DNA from 4 places in the Corallincola luteus genome. Region 3 is predicted to be linked to each of the others. Evidence: predicted binding sites of a transcription regulator. Region 3 holds the regulator's gene; each other region holds the start of a gene.
What was found. Region 3 encodes LexA, which represses DNA repair genes until DNA is damaged. Its sites were predicted from a motif close to TACTGTATNNNNATACAGTA; they were not measured.

Region 1 (4,174 bases), on a different contig from region 3:
ATCGGCGGCAAAAAAAAGAGGCTGAATAAGTCAGCCTCTTTCCTGATGCGATTGCTATCGCGCATTAAAACAGAGCTTAACTGTCAATTGGCGTTTCAAACTCTTCGCCCAGCTCGTAATCACCTTCGACTGCGATCAGTTTGTCTTCCGCGTCGAAGTTGGCGATTAGACGTTTGTTGTACTCCACACCCTTACCTGTTTTTAGTCGATAGACATAATACCAAGTGGTGTCTCTGAAGCTGTTTTTCACCATTGGGGTGCCGAGTACAAAGCGCACTTGCTCTTTGGTCATACCCAAACGTAATTTTTCTACTTGCTGCTCGTCGATATAGTTGCCTTGAGGGATATCGACTTTGTAAACAAATTCGCTCAACCAGGCACAACCGGCCAGTGGCATGATTAACAGAGCAAACAACAGGTTCCTAAACCGCATGGAGTACTTTCTCTTATCAAAATCTGCTGGGCATGATAACCAAGCTGGCGACACAGGGAAAGTTAAACCCGTGTTTGCCTTGTTATGCTGTGAGCAATAACTCTTGTGCATTGGCCCGGGTGTGCTCAGTTATTGTGTCGCCGCCTAGCATTCTGGCTAGTTCGTTGATGCGTTGATCGTCGGCCAGCCAATGTATATTGGTATCTGTCATTTCGTCATCACTGAACTTAGCGACATTGAGCTGTTGGTGACCACATGCTGCCACTTGAGGGAGGTGCGTGACGCACATCACTTGGCACTCTTCGCCAAGCTTACGTAGAAGCTTGCCTACGATAGCTGCGGTTTGACCACTAATACCGACGTCGACTTCATCAAAAATCAAGGTGGGTGTGGCTTGCTGGTTTGAAGTGAGTACTTGCAGCGCTAAGCTTATTCTTGACAGTTCACCGCCAGAGGCGACTTTTGATAAAGGTTGTGGTTGTTGACCAGGGTTAGTACTGACTAGAAATTGGATCTCATCTCTACCATGAACCGCTGCTTTGTCGTTTTTCAAAGAGACACATTCGACACTAAACAATCCTTTGGGCATGTTTAGTTCCCGTATGGCCAGTGTCACTTGCTCCGACAGCTGTGCTGCCGCAGTTAAGCGAAGTTGATGCAATACGTCACTCTCATCACAATACTCTTGCCAGGCGATCTGCTGCTCCTGTTGGAGCGCTTCTAACTGGTCATCAGCGCCAGTTAGCTCGGCAAGCTCTTCAACTAACTCTTTATGTTGTTGCGGGAGGTGGTTGGGGTTGACTTGGTGCTTGCGTGCCAACTGCAGCGCGGCCGACAAGCGTTCGTCCAGTTGTTGCAGTTGCGACGGGTCCAGTTCGATGCTTTCACTGTAGGCATTAAGTTCATGACTTGCTTCCTCCAATTGTATTTGCGCGTCGTTTAGTAGACTCACTACCGGCGCTAATTTTTGATCTGTTTCACTGAGTTCAATGACTTGATTGAGAACTTGCCTGACTAATTGGCAGGCGTTGACCTGTTCATCTTCGCTTAACAGATGGGCTGCGTTGTTGGCGCCATCAAGTAAACTCTGGCCATTAAACAGGCGTTTATGATCCTGTTCGATCTGCTCGTACTCACCCTCTTCGAGCGCAAACTGATCCAACTCATCGACCTGGTACTGCAGAAGCTGGCGTCTTGATTCACGTTGTAGCTGTGATTCCTGCAAAGTATGGATCTGCTTACCTAATTTTTTCCACAGTTGATAACTCGCTGCCACGGTATCTAATTTACTGTGATGGCCAGCAAATCTATCCAGAAGCAATCTTTGTTGGTCGCTTTTTAGCAAGGTTTGGTGGGCATGTTGGCCGTGGATGCTTACTAGCATAGGAGCGAGTTGTTTCAGCTGCTGTAGCGGCACCGGCTGACCATTTATGTAGCTACGAGAGCGGCCTTCTGCGCTGATGACGCGACGAATGATGCATTCGTTGTCATCGGCGTCTAGATCATGTTGTTCCAGCCATTCATGTACTGCCGCGTTCTTCGTCAACCCAAAGCGTGCCGAGATATCACTCTTTTTTGCACCAGGTCTAACGGCTGAGGCATCCGCTCTATCCCCTAGGCATAATCCCAGCGCGTCAATGGCGATAGATTTACCCGCCCCGGTTTCACCTGTGATGGTTGTCATACCTGACTTAAGTTCAACGTCGGTATGGCTGACAATGGCGAAATTGTTGATAGTAAGTTGCTGCAGCATAGAAACCTCAAAACATGTACACACATACAGTATGTGTATATGTATACAGTACTTTGGGTGGTTTGCAAACTTTTTGTATGAAAGGTGTGCGTTTGTTGCTGTTAAAACAGGCTGCTACTCCAACCCAATTTGGTACGTAGTACTTCATAGTAGTCATAGCAGTTGGGGTGAAGCAGAGTCAGCGGTGCTTTGTGTTTACGTAGTTTTATTTCGTCTCCTGGCATCACTGATAGCGTCACGTGGCCATCACAGCTGACCTGCAGATTGTCCTCATTGCCGTCTGAAACCCGCAGCGTAATAACACTATCACCATCGACAACGATGGGGCGTGCCGAAAGTGTGTGGGGAAACATCGGCGTTAATACCAAGGCATCCAGTGATGGCATCATGATTGGACCTCCGCCGGATAACGAATAGGCGGTTGAACCCGTTGGGGTGGAGATAATTAGGCCATCAGAGCGCTGTTGGAAGACAAAATGGTCATTGATCAGCACCTCAAAATCGATCATGTGGGCGATCTTACCGGGGTGGAGTACCGCCTCATTCACTGCGGTGTTACTACTTTTTAGGCGGCCGTGGCGATACACCTCGGCTTCCAATAGGTAGCGTTGTTCGAGTTGATAGTCACCGCTGAGAATTTCGGTCAGGGGTTGTTCGTATTCGTCAGGACTGAGATCGGTTAGAAAGCCCAGGTTGCCACGGTTAACGCCAACAACACCCACATCAAAACGCGATAGTACTCGTGCGGCGCCAAGCATATTACCGTCACCACCGACAACAATGGCCAAATCGCAGCGCTCGCCTAATTGAACCAGATCGACGGCGTCGACATCGGTTATCGCCAATTCCGTTGCAACACGCTCTTCTACGACGACATTCAAGCCACGTTGAGTGAGAAATTTATGCAATTGCAGAAGTGTCTGGTTCGCCCCTTCATGGTGGGGTTTACCTATTAATCCAACGGTTTGAAACGGCTTTTTCATTTGGCTACAGCCTCGGTAAGTACCTGCTCAGTATACTTGGGCGCCGATTAGCAGCAAGTCTTGCCTTGAAACAAAGCGATCAATCCCCATAATAGTCAGCAGCCTCAAGCCGAGGGTATGAAACGGCTTTTCTGGAGATTTTATGAGCGATAAGAACACCCCGTCAGATCAAGAAGTGGTTGAGCAGACGATTGAGCAAGTTGAACCCGCTGCTGAAGTAGAAGCAGAGGAAGGTCAATTGCTGAGTGCTGAAGAGCGTATAGCTGAGTTGGAAGCTGCTTTGGCTGCGTCTAACGCTAAGGTAGAAGAACAGCAAGAATCTGTATTGCGAGCGATGGCAGAAGCGGACAATGCACGCCGTCGCGCCGCGCAAGACAGCGAGAAAGCCCGTAAGTTTGCTCTTGAGAAATTTGCTGGCGACATGTTAAGCGTCATCGATAACCTGGAAAGAGGCTTACAGCTCGCTGATGCTGAAAACGATGCCATCAAGCCGATGATTGAAGGTGTCGAGTTGACCATGAAAGGGTTGATGGATGCTGTTGCTAAGCATGGCGTTGTCCAGCTAGACCCTGTGGGTCAGACTTTCAATCCTGAACAGCATCAGGCGATGTCAATGCAAGAGAGCCCTGATCATGCGCCAAATACCGTGATGCTGGTGATGCAAAAAGGTTATGAGCTAAATGGACGCCTGTTACGTCCAGCCATGGTGATGGTTGCTAAAGCGCCGGCCAGCGGCATCGATACAGAAGCTTAATCGGCGATAAACCTTAAATTTCTGACAAAAAAGTCGCATGGGCGGCTTTTTTTATGTTTGAAGCTTAATCAATAAACCTTGTTAACAAACTGTTTTGCTGTTGTTTTTTTTTGTTTCTGTAAGAAAGTGAAAAAAAATTTCACCCTACGCTTGAAAAGGGTTTCAACGACCCCACCTTTGTTAGCAATGAAATGTACAGGTTTTTGTTGGAGAACGTACAAATGGGTAAAATCATCGGGATTGACCTCGGC
Region 2 (4,174 bases), on a different contig from region 3:
TTCCCCCTGCCGCTGCTGTAGTAGATCAGTTGTCGCTGATGTGATTGCAACCAGCTGCTCACAACAAAGTGATAACCCCAACACTGGCGCGGGTAGATGCTGCTTTTCCAACTGCAGTTGCGCCAGCTGCCACCACTGCCTAAATCCCGTCTCTGGCGAGGAAGATCGCAATACGATAGAGGTTGCAGCAATATCTCGATGGCTGAGAGTGAGCAGGCATTCTGTGGTTGCCAGTTGCCGCTGACGAAGGTAATCCGTTAACCCCTGCAACAAACGGCGCAGGGGGAAAAGTAAACCGTGAAGGTGGTAAATTTCAGCGACCAGCGGTTGCGATAACTCAAATCGTGGCGGTGCTGAAAACACCTTAAACGAGGGCATTAAACGCCCCTGCAGTTCAAGGATCCAACAGAGCAAGGGCGCGCCCAAGCGACGTCGGATCTCCACCACTGGCAGCGCTAGCAGTTGTGATAACGTTTGCAGTCCTAAGCCCGATAATCCTTGCTGCTGCAAAGGGGTAAAAGGCAAGCTCTCGACGGCAAGATCACCGAGACGTTTAGCTGTTTTTTTAGCATCAAGTGATGACCAGTTAGCGCCTGCCTGCGCCAAGGTGATCGCTGCCCGCGGTGTCTTAGCGATAGCGTACTGCCAACTAAGATCTTGGGTTAATAAGCTACGCTTTAACTGACCAAGATAACCCTCTACGCCGCCAAACAGACGCAACATACTGCCCACTTCCAGCAGTAAGCTGTGGGGCGGAAATAACAGAATGCGGGAAGCAAAATCCCCCGCCCATAGCGCCATGGCATGCAATGCTGTGGCTGACAATTGCGCAACATCGCCCTCAACCAGCTGATCTTCAGCTAATAAAGTGATGTCATCGGTCAATGCCAACAAGGTCGCCAGAGACATACCTGGCCGTACCCCCAACACCACAGCTTGCTGACTGCTCTGCAGTACCCGTTGCTGCCGATCCAACAAGACCACAACACCAGACGTCTCATGGCTGCGACAGCACCAATCAAGCGCTAAGCGGGGGAAATCTAACGCTAACCAGAGCATGCTTACGCCCGCCAAGGGCCGACAATGACACTGTCAGTCTCTGCTGCCGGTAAACTGAACTTGTCAGCCAGCGAAAGTGGAAAAGGCGATAACGGCCACCCACCACGACGTTTAAACAGCTCTACTAGCAACTGGCTATTACTATGACTTTCTAACCATAGACGGGTAGGCGCTGGCGAGCTGAGATCTCTGACCGCTTGCTGCCTGATCCATTGGGGACGAAAAAGAAACAACGGGGTTTGCCCACGCTCCGCCGCCAACTGTAAACGGCGCAACTGGGACGTTTGGGGCTGTTGAGCAGGATCGAGTAACCAGAACAGCACCACACTACATGCTCCGGAGCTCAACGCTTGCTCTGCGCTCCAGAGCTGCGCCGACATATCTTCAACCCCAGCAATCACCAGTTGCTGTTCCACAGGCAAGCAGGCCTGCAGCAACCCTGGCGCATAAGGCACCATAGGCGGAGCGATCCACAACTGGAATTTGTCCACGGATGCCAGCGCTGCCATTGCCGGCAGCAGCAACTGTACTTCACCGATGCCGAGTCGCGGCAACAGCAGCTCCGTTACTTCCTGACGTCGCCACCCACCATCGAGCGCCTTGTCTAAGACAGCATAACCAGTGGCGAGTGATTCACAAGACGAAGCTCGTGGCGCGGCGCCCTGCCATAGCAAGCCAGAGTCAAAAAGTGGATCCAATAATGGCATAATCACCTTAAAATATACTGTATATGTATACAGTATATTTTAAGGTGATTGATTCGGCAAATAGCTGCTGGCGGAGGAAAATTGATCTATTACAACTGCACTCATCATTTAAACCCATACAAAGTGAGCTGATTAACATTTATCCAAAATCCATATTTAATATATGGATTTATTGTCTACTATTTGTTCACTTACATATCTGTCGGATACAGATGTTGTTGCCCAACCATCACGGATGCCGAGACGGACAGCAGACCATGAAAAACGGACGAATAGCACTACAGACCACCTTCTTTGCCACGCTGGTATTGCTTACCTGCAGCGCCCTCTTTAGCCTGGCTTACGCCGCCCCCAAAGCACAGATGCTAAAACCTTTTGCGTCGCTCAGTGACGAAAGCAAGCAGTGTGCTGCCTGCCATAAAGAGCAAAACCCCGCCCTGTACCAGCAATGGGGGCGATCTAAGCATTATGGTGCCAATATTGGATGTTTTGAGTGTCACCAAGCCGATCCCAATGATGCTGACGCCATCAAGCATGAAGGGTTTGATATTGCAGTGATTGTATCGCCAAAAGATTGCGGGCAGTGCCACAACAAGGAAGTCGAAGAGTTTGCCGCCAGTCATCATGCCAAAGCGGGGCAGATCATTGGCTCACTGGATAACTTTCTCGCCGAGGCGGTGGAGGGACAGTTGAGCTTTAACGGCCAATCCCCCGCAGCAGTCAGCGGTTGTTGGCAATGTCACGGCGCCGAAGTCAAAGTATTAGCTAACGGCGACCTTGATCCAACCACCTGGCCCAACACAGGTATTGGCAGACTCAATCCTGATGGCTCAGTTGGTGCTTGTAGCGCCTGCCACCAGCGTCACGAGTTCTCCATGGTTCAGGCCCGTCGCCCTGAAGCCTGCGGAAAGTGTCACCTAGGGCCAGACCATCCGCAAAAAGAGATCTACGAAGAATCCAAGCACGGCATTAATTTCTTTGCCAACGTTGAGCATATGAATCTGGGTTCAGCGAAATGGATAGTTGGCGAAGATTATGATGCAGCCCCCACATGTGCCACTTGCCATATGTCAGCCACTCGCGAGCTACCTTTAACTCATGACGTCGGCGCTCGTATTAGTTGGACATTACGTCCTGCAATTTCGGAAAAAGTCGACGCGAAAGCGATTGCTCAAGGCAAGCAAGTGAAGCCTTGGGAAGAGCGCCGTGCTGATATGAAGAACGTGTGTAGTGCCTGCCACACCAGTGGTTGGATCGAGAACTTCTATACTCAGTTCGATAATTTAGTGGTGCTGTATAACGAGAAGTTCGCCCGTCCGGGTAAATCTATGATGGATCTGCTGACGAAGAATGAGATGTTAACCGAAGTCCAGTTCGATGAAGAGATTGAGTGGACCTGGTTCTACCTCTGGCACCATGAAGGTCGCCGCGCTCGCCATGGTGCAGCAATGATGGCACCTGATTACGTGCAGTGGCACGGCATGTTTGAAGTGGCTGAACGCTTCTACGTTGAGATGGTACCTCAATACCTGGAAGTGGTAGAGAAAGCAGAGCATGCAGGCAAGAAAGAGCAAGCAGCAGAAGCGAGAAAACTGCTCGACGAGATCTTATCCAGACCTGAACACGCTTGGTTCTCGGGTAAAGAGCCTGCAGATATCAAACAAAAGCGCCAAGAAGCACAGAAGGCTTTTAAACAGCGCTACCAAAGCGAGAGCAAATAAGTAGCACCTAGCATTGCGGATCAGCTTGAATGAAAGCTGATCCGCTTTTTACCTATCAGCAAGGATTTTTATGAACCAGCATAGAAAGCCCAGCCGATTATGGAAGCAAACCCGCAGCCGTTGGCTATTAGGGATCCCTATCGGTGGTTTCATCGCGTTGGTGTTAGGTGCTTTGGGCGTGGTGACCTTTCACGGTGTGATGGACTTCACCAACACGAATGAGTTCTGTTATGGCTGCCATATTGGCCGGGATACCATTGTCGAGGAGTATCAGGCCTCGGTACATTTCAACAATCGCTCAGGTGTCATTGCCACATGCGCTGACTGCCATGTGCCAAAACCCTTTGTCGACAAAATGATTGTCAAAGTCAAAGCCACCGCCGATATCTACTATCAGTTGATGGAAACTGTCACCCTAGAGAATTTTGAACAGGAGCGATTACGCTTAGCCGAGCACGTTTGGCGAGATATGACGGCCAGCAACAGCCGTGAATGCCGCAGTTGTCATACACCTGAAAGATGGGATAGCGAGGCCCAACCTATCCGCGTCAGAACCAATCACCAAAAGATGCTTAGCCAAAATATGAATTGTATCGATTGCCATCAAGGAGTGGCTCATAAACGGCCGGTAATTGAGTAGAAATCAGCGCAGCTGATACACCATAGCGCAACAAAAGGGGTCGATAA
Region 3 (4,174 bases):
AAGATTAAATCGTCCAGCAGGCGGGCACTGATCGGGTCGAGTCCGGCTGAAGGCTCATCAAAAAACAACACCTCTGGGTCTAATGCGATAGCGCGAGCCAGTGCTGCGCGCTTTGCCATCCCTCCGCTTATCTCTGAAGGATAGTATTTTTCATATCCCTCTAAGCCAACCAGAGTTAACTTTAGTGAAATAAGATCGCGAATATCTTTGTGGGTGAGGTTGGTATAGGTCTCTAATGGTAATGCGATGTTCTCTTCTAAGGTCATTGAACTGATCAATGCGCCAGATTGATAGGTTACCCCAAATTTTTGGGTCATCGCTTGGCGTTGCTGCTCATTACAACTCCACATCGCTTGGTCATTGAATAAGACTTCACCTTTGGCAGGGGTCAGTAGACCGATCATATGTTTCATGAGTGTGCTTTTGCCGCAGCCGCTCCCCCCCATGATGATAAATATATCGCCACCTTCAATGGTGAAGTTGAGATCTTGTTGGATCAGGCGATCGCCGTAGGCCATGGTGAGATCGCGTATTTCAATATGCTTTTGCTTCATATACCGATCAATGTTGTTGTAATGGTGACGATGGCGTCCACCACAATAATAAACACGATGGCCGATACCACAGAGCGGGTAGTTGCTTGCCCCACGGCCATTGCATTACGTCCGCAATTAATGCCATTCATACAGCCTGCAACAGCGATTACCAGTGCGAATAGCACACTTTTAAGTAAGCCAATAGCGAAGTGGCGTAACGGCACCGTGGTGGTCATCTGTTCCACAAATTGGGTGAATGAGATATCGAGCATTAACTGTGATACTAGCGCGCCACCAAGAATACCTAGCGCCATGGAAAAAACGGTAAGCAACGGCAGCATGATTAGCAGCGCGATAAAGCGGGGGAGTACCAAAAACTCGATGGGTCTAAGACCCATGGTTGTGAGTGCGTCGATCTCTTCATTCACCTGCATGCTGCCCAACTGCGCGGCGTAACTGGCGCCTGTGCGGCCCGCCATAATAATCGCTGTCATCATCGCGCCCATTTCACGTGCCATACCCAGCGCAACAAGAGAGGCGACGAAGATAGATGCGCCGAACTGTTGTAACTGCACGGCGCCAACGAAGGCTAAGATCATGCCGATCAGGATGCTGATTAAGGCGACAATGCCAAAGGCAGCGGGACCAGCGTCATGCATACAGTCGTACACGTCCTTGGCACGTATCTCGGCTTTGCCGACGCAGAGTTTGCCAACGGCGCTGATCAGCGCTCCGATGAAACTGAAACTGACTAAGATATTTTCCCAGCTCGCCAAGACCGAGTTACCTATGCGCTCAGCAAAGGTCGGCTGGTAAGTTGTTTGGTTTGGTCTATTGGCCGCATTAGATTGTGACTCTGCCAGCGCCAGAAGCTGCTGTGCGCCTTGAGGTAGGCGGCTGACATCTACATGCAGTCGATGCGCTTTTGCATATTCACTGACACGGCGAATAAGCACCACCAGCGCACTGTTCCAGCGGCCAATGTCGGCGTCGACGAATATGAGCGTTTCATCTGGAGTGACTTTTGATTTTAGGGCTTGTAGTAGATCGTCAACCCGATGATCGCCACGGCGTAATACCCAGTCACCTGTCAACTCTAACAGCCAGCCAGTACCGTCATCAGTTCGCCTGATGTTCAGCTCATGCACGTCACTTTCACCTTGAAAAGCCCTACGTAATGTCCTTGAGTCTGCCGCAGATCCACTATTTCTGCAAAATTCAAAGCGAATCAAGTTATTAATGTCACATAAAACAGTGATCAAAAAAACAGCAGTGATACTTGCCATGAATAAATACCTGTATATACTCACAGTATACTGTATGCAATCACAGGTATCTTTATGCGCCCATTAACACCACGGCAAGCTGAAATTCTTGCGTTGATTAAAGACAATATTGAAGCGACAGGCATGCCGCCAACTCGTGCGGAAATTGCACGCCGATTGGGATTTAAGTCTGCTAATGCCGCGGAAGAGCACCTCAAAGCACTGGCCAAAAAAGGTTTAATAGAGATCTTGGCGGGAACATCACGGGGTATTCGCGTGATCCCACAGGCGGATGATGAAGCGGCTGCAAACGATGATGGCTTACCTCTGATTGGTCAAGTGGCTGCCGGTACGCCTATCTTGGCGCAAGAACATGTTGAGGCGCATTACAAAGTTGATCCAGCCATGTTCCGGCCATCTGCGGACTTCTTACTGCGAGTACACGGTGACAGTATGAAGGATATTGGCATCCTCGAAGGCGACCTGCTGGCTGTGCACAAGACTGCGACGGCGCAGAATGGGCAGGTGGTAGTCGCTCGGGTGGGTGATGATGAGGTGACAGTTAAGCGTTTTGAAAAGAATGGCAAAGATGTGCTGTTGCATGCTGAAAATGAAGCCTACAGCCCGATCAAAGTCGATCTGGGTGTAGAGAACCTGGCCATTGAAGGGCTGGCTGTTGGTATCATTCGTAATGGAGAGTGGTTATGAACCCATTTGAGACAATGAATCTGCATACTCGCCAAATGACTGGCTCATTGGTAGCTGCACCGCAGCCAAAGCTAACCGGCAACCGCCGCCTGCAAAATAAGTGGCAATCGCGAGCGCAGATTGTGCCGGTTGAAGGCCAGCAATCAGCACTGTTAGAGACAATCAAACGTAGTCAACAAGCCAATAAATGGGTGGTATTGGTGGCAGCCCCTGATAAGCAGGTGACGCGTTGGTTGGTGGAAAATGGTGTGTGCGCTGAGCGACTGTTGCAAGTCCACCCCAAAGATGAACAAGGTGTGATGTGTGCCGTGACTCAAGGCTTAGGCTCTGCCACTTGTGGCTTGGTTATCGGCTGGACGGATCTACTTTCCGAAGCGCAGTGGCAGGCGTTAACCGCCGAAGCGGCTTGCTACGATACAAACAGTGTTTTGTTTCATCGCATGAATAACCGTTGCCATGCAGGTAGAGCATGGCAATCAGCACGGTCGAAAAATCAGATGTTCGCCAGTGTGTTGGTCCATTGATCCCCCACAGTTTCAATGTACTTTCCGAAGCCGCCGCAAGGCGGCTTTTTTTATACCTTTGAAAATCCTCCTAACACATTAGCTGCTAACTCTAGTTGCACAGACTTCATCACTCGTCAGGCTAAATATCACCATTTGGATGTGATTTAACCCGCAAACAGTTGGGCAGTTTGCTAACTTGCTCAAGTTTTTTGATTAATTTTTAGACGTATCGCTAATCGTGAACGATTCTTAATCAAGGCCTGATAGCTGCGACCGCGCCTATAAAAATTTAAATATGCGGTCTGTAGTGGCTACTGGGGTTTTGGGGTAAGCGCCTGTCGAACAGGTGTTTTTTGTAAGTGCGAGGAGAAGCCTCTTGATACGGATAGCCACACGCGTCGCGGCGGGGGCTGGCGCCCTATTGCCGTCATTTATCTCCGCCGAGGAGATGCCGCTAAATATGACTCAGGGTGTGACAGCCATAAGTCAGGACGTCTACCAGCTCCACATGACCATCTTCTACATCTGTTGCGTCATTGGCGTGCTTGTCTTCGGTGTGATGTTTTGGTCAATCATTCATCATCGCAAGTCCAAGGGAGTGAAACCGGCGCAGTTTCATGAAAGTACCAAGGTCGAGATTCTTTGGACTGCACTACCACTGCTTATTTTGGTTGCGATGGCGGTGCCAGCAACGCAAGTGTTGATCAATATGGAAGATACCACGGAAGCGGATGTCACCATTTTGGTGACGGGCTCGCAATGGAAGTGGCACTACAAGTATCTGGATGATGACGTTGAGTTCTATAGCCTGTTGGCGACACCCCGTGCCGAGATCGAAAATAAACTCGCCAAAACTGAAAACTACCTACTTGAGGTGGACCGCCCGCTAGTTCTGCCTATCGGTAAAAAAGTGCGTTTCTTAATGACTTCCGACGACGTTATTCACAGTTGGTGGGTGCCCGCTTTTGCGGTGAAAAAAGATGCTAATCCAGGTTTCATTAATGAAGCGTGGACCAGAATTGACGAAGCCGGCACATACCGAGGGCAGTGCGCGGAACTGTGCGGGAAAGACCATGGCTTTATGCCGATCGTTGTGGTCGCCAAGTCGGAAGCAGAATACAACACTTGGTTGGCGACATTGAAAACCACGCAAGCTGAA
Region 4 (4,174 bases), on a different contig from region 3:
TAAAAATTCCTGACGGTGAAAGCGTACCTTTCCGTGCCGGTGGTTATATTCAGATCGAAGCCCCTGCACACCACGTGAAGTACAAAGACTTCGAAGTGGATGAAGAGTATCGTGGTGACTGGGAGCGTTTTGGCTTCTTCAACCTGGAATCTAAGGTTGATGAAGAGACCATCCGCGCCTATTCAATGGCGAACTATCCGGAAGAGTTTGGCATCATTATGCTAAACGTGCGTATTGCTACGCCACCGCCAAATAACCCAAGTGCGCCGTGCGGTAAGATGTCATCATTCATCTTTAACTTGAAAGCGGGCGATAAGGTCACTATTTCAGGTCCATTTGGTGAGTTCTTCGCTAAAGAGACTGAAAACGAAATGGTATTTGTTGGTGGTGGTGCGGGTATGGCACCTATGCGTAGCCATATCTTCGATCAGCTACGTCGCCTTGATTCAAAGCGTAAGATGAGCTTCTGGTATGGTGCTCGCTCTAAGCGCGAAATGTTCTATGTGGAAGATTTCGATATGCTGCAGAAAGAGCATCCGAACTTCCAGTGGCATGTCGCTCTGTCAGATCCGCAGCCTGAAGATAATTGGGATGGGTATACAGGTTTTATTCATAACGTATTGTTTGAAAATTACCTGCGAGACCATGAAGCCCCTGAAGATTGTGAGTATTACATGTGTGGTCCTCCAGTGATGAATGCTGCTGTGATTAACATGCTCAAAGATCTGGGTGTTGAGGATGAAAATATCCTGCTTGATGATTTTGGTGGTTAAATAGGAATGCCTATTCAATCACTAACAAAATGGCTGGCCCTGTTTGGGCTGGCCTTTTTTATCTCAGCTTGCGGTCCAAGTCATACGCCACCTGAAGCGGTGCGTTTGGCTGGCAGTACCATGGGCACCTTTTACCACATCACTTTGGTCGTGGATAACCCGCTCCAGGATACCGCTGCGTTACAGAAGCAGATCGATCAGCGCCTTGAGTTAGTTAACGATCAGATGTCGACCTATCGGCAAGACTCTGAGCTGAGTCGATTCAATCAGTACCAGGGACTCCAGCCATTCACTGTATCTGCAGCCACAGGCGAGGTGGTGAAGGAAGCATTGCGCCTTGGTGAACAGACCAAGGGAGCGCTAGACGTCACCATTGGTCCGTTGGTCAATCTGTGGGGATTTGGCCCCCAGGCCAGACCGGAAGAGACGCCAACTGCTGCTGAAATCGCAGAGGCGAAAGCGCGAATGGGTTATCAGCAGTTAACCGTGACCGCAGCACACTCACTGCAAAAATCGGCAGTGGATCTCTATGTTGATCTATCTGCTATCGCTAAAGGCTATGGTGTGGATAGCGTTGCTGACCTGCTTGATAGCTTGGGTTATAGAAACTACTTGGTTGAGGTGGGTGGCGAGTTACGTACCCGTGGCCATAATCTGCAAGGTAACAAATGGCGTATTGCCGTTGAAAAGCCTGATACCCAGTCACGTATGGTACAACGCATCATCGAACCGGGTGATAATGCGGTTGCTACGTCTGGTGACTATCGAAACTATTTTGAAGACGGTGGTATCCGTTATTCTCATACCATCGATCCCGAAACTGGCCACCCGATTAATCATCGTTTGGTCTCGGCGACAGTGATCGCTTCAAGTTGTATGACCGCAGATGGGTTGGCTACGGCTTTGATGGTGATGGGGCCAGAAAAAGGTCGTTTGTTTGCCGAGCAGCATCAGTTACCCGTATTGATGATCGTAAAGACGGATGATGGCTTTGTGGAGTACACTAGCCCAAATTTTGAGCAGTACTTGGCGTCCCAAGGATCTTAGTATTATGACTGTGTTTTTACTTACCTTTGGCTTGTTATTAACCGTTGTTGCAGCAATGGCCATTGGTTACCTATTGCAACGTAAGAAGATCGCTGGCAGTTGTGGTGGTATCGCAGCTTTGGGGATGGATAAAGTCTGTGATTGCCCTGAGCCCTGTGAGAAGCGCAGGAAGCGGGAAGCGAAAGAGGAACGACGTCGCGAAATGCTCGAGAAGCACCGGATTATCTAATAACGATTAATAGCTGTTCGATTAAAGCACCTGCGGGTGCTTTTTTATTTTTAATAGTTTTTATATTGCGCACTGGAGTAAACCTAGACTAACTATTATACTGTTTTTATATACAGTGCTTAATATTTAAATGAGATGGCGAAGTCAACACCGCAAAGAAAGATCATTCATATCGATATGGATTGTTTTTATGCCGCCGTTGAGATGCGAGATAATCCGCAATGGCGAGATAAGCCGATAGCGGTTGGTGGTCAATCTGATCGCCGCGGGGTGATCGCCACTTGTAACTATAGCGCCCGTCGCTTTGGTGTGCGCTCTGCGATGGCCACGGCGACGGCATTACGTCAGTGTCCTAATCTGATTCTGGTAAAGCCTCGCTTTGACGCCTATAAGTCGGTTTCCCGGCAGATCCAGAGTATCTTTCAACGTTATACCAACCTTATCGAGCCTCTATCTCTGGATGAGGCTTATTTAGATGTGACTCATTGCCAAGCACACCATGGCAGTGCGACGCTGATTGCTGAAGCTATCCGCACTGAGATCGTCAATGAAACAGGGTTAACAGCCTCGGCCGGAGTTGCTCCTAATAAATTTATTGCCAAAATAGCCAGCGACGAGAACAAGCCCAATGGCATCTGTATTGTTCCACCTGATGGGGTGGAGGCGTTTGTTGCCGCGTTGCCGTTGCGCAAGATCCCGGGAGTCGGGCCGGTAACCGAGCAACGGTTGGCAGATATGGGATTGAGAACCACGGCGGATTGTCGAGAAAAAAGCGTGGATGAAATAGTGCAGCTAGTCGGTCGATTTGGCGAAGCTTTATGGCAAAGAAGCTTTGGTATAGATAACCGCCCGGTGGATGGAACTCATGTGCGTCGCTCAGTTGGTGTCGAAACAACATTGAGTAAAGATATATCTACTTTTCAACAGTGTCAGGAGGTTGCGGCCAATCTGCTACCTGAACTGCTACAACGCTTAGATAAACATGATCCCAAACGCCAGATCCATAAACAGGGCGTGAAGCTAAAGTTTGATGACTTTCAACAAACCACGGTTGAACAAACCACGTCGCAAGTGAGACAGAGCTTGTATCTTGATCTACTGAAGAAGGCTTATGCACGGGCGGAAGGCAGAGGGATCCGTTTAGTCGGGCTCAATATTGGTTTACCGGAAGTGAAAGAAGGTGCCAAACAGTTACAGTTTGAGTGGTGATGCTGGTGACTCTGTATGCCTTAACTATTAATAGGGCTGGGAATAATCCAAGCCCTATTTGTGTGCCTTAGGGAGCAGAGGTTAGGCCGCAGGGATCGCTGCGAGTACACCTTTGAGCAGTGTCCAATAGTCATCAACACTGGCTATTTCTACTTTCTCATCTGGCGAGTGAGGGAAGCGAATAGTTGGTCCAATGGATACCATATCCCAATCAGGGTAAGCCGCTTTAAACAGGCCGCATTCGAGACCTGCGTGGATCACCATAATGTTTGGCAGTTTGCCAAATAGCGCTTGGTAGGTTTCACGTACCGTGGTCATGGCAATAGAGTTGGTATCCGGCTCCCATCCAGGGTAAGCACCATCAAAACTAACGCTGGCACCGCTGAGTTCGGCGATTGCTGCGTGTTGCTCAGCAATTTGCTGGCGGCCAGTATCGTTAAGCGAACGTATTAGGCATTGCACAGAGACCGTATCTGCCTCTGTCCGAACAACGCCTAGGTTGGTTGAGGTTTCTACCACGCCTTCAATGCTATCACTCATACGAACCACGCCATGGGGCAGCGCGCAAAGTAAATTTATCAGTTGTTGGCTACTGGTCTGAGACAGTGGCACAGTGTCGCTGCTCACCCGGCTGACGGCGAGGCTCATGGTCGGCTCTTTTACTGATAACAGCTGTTGATGCTGACTGAAAAAAGCCTCTGCTTTAGCTTGTATCTCATCCTGCTCTGTAGCGAACACCCACAGTTCACAATCTGCTTCACGGGCGATGGCGTTGCGCAGGCTACCACCGCTAAAGTTGCTCACCTGCAGCGTGTGCTGTTGGCCTATATGTCGAAGCAGTTGTGCCATTAGTTGGTTTGCTGTACCGCGACCAAGGTGGATATCACAACCTGAGTGGCCGCCTTTGAGCCCTCGC

Region 1: a site for LexA is predicted at 2,199-2,218, ahead of recN (DNA repair protein RecN). Genes of this name have one in related genera too.
Region 2: a site for LexA is predicted at 1,782-1,801, ahead of imuA (translesion DNA synthesis-associated protein ImuA). Genes of this name have one in related genera too.
Region 4: a site for LexA is predicted at 2,148-2,167, ahead of dinB (DNA polymerase IV). Genes of this name have one in related genera too.

The regions. Positions count from the first base shown of each region.
Region 1 covers NZ_SJXE01000011.1:91,602-95,775, reverse strand. Annotated here, with positions in the region: gene EZV61_RS17090 (RnfH family protein) at 1-29, shown strand, start outside; gene bamE (outer membrane protein assembly factor BamE) at 77-433, opposite strand; gene recN (DNA repair protein RecN) at 516-2,186, opposite strand; gene nadK (NAD(+) kinase) at 2,288-3,169, opposite strand; gene grpE (nucleotide exchange factor GrpE) at 3,312-3,923, shown strand; gene dnaK (molecular chaperone DnaK) at 4,145-4,174, shown strand, end outside.
Region 2 covers NZ_SJXE01000002.1:7,057-11,230, reverse strand. Annotated here, with positions in the region: gene EZV61_RS06625 (Y-family DNA polymerase) at 1-1,059, opposite strand, end outside; gene imuA (translesion DNA synthesis-associated protein ImuA) at 1,062-1,766, opposite strand; gene EZV61_RS06615 (multiheme c-type cytochrome) at 2,024-3,487, shown strand; gene EZV61_RS06610 (NapC/NirT family cytochrome c) at 3,558-4,127, shown strand.
Region 3 covers NZ_SJXE01000013.1:14,759-18,932, forward strand. Annotated here, with positions in the region: gene EZV61_RS17890 (ABC transporter ATP-binding protein) at 1-554, opposite strand, end outside; gene EZV61_RS17895 (MlaE family ABC transporter permease) at 551-1,684, opposite strand; gene lexA (transcriptional repressor LexA) at 1,877-2,509, shown strand; gene EZV61_RS17905 (hypothetical protein) at 2,506-3,033, shown strand; gene coxB (cytochrome c oxidase subunit II) at 3,437-4,174, shown strand, end outside.
Region 4 covers NZ_SJXE01000001.1:1,039,989-1,044,162, forward strand. Annotated here, with positions in the region: gene nqrF (NADH:ubiquinone reductase (Na(+)-transporting) subunit F) at 1-773, shown strand, start outside; gene EZV61_RS04610 (FAD:protein FMN transferase) at 780-1,820, shown strand; gene nqrM ((Na+)-NQR maturation NqrM) at 1,825-2,049, shown strand; gene dinB (DNA polymerase IV) at 2,185-3,258, shown strand; gene EZV61_RS04625 (aminoacyl-histidine dipeptidase) at 3,340-4,174, opposite strand, start outside.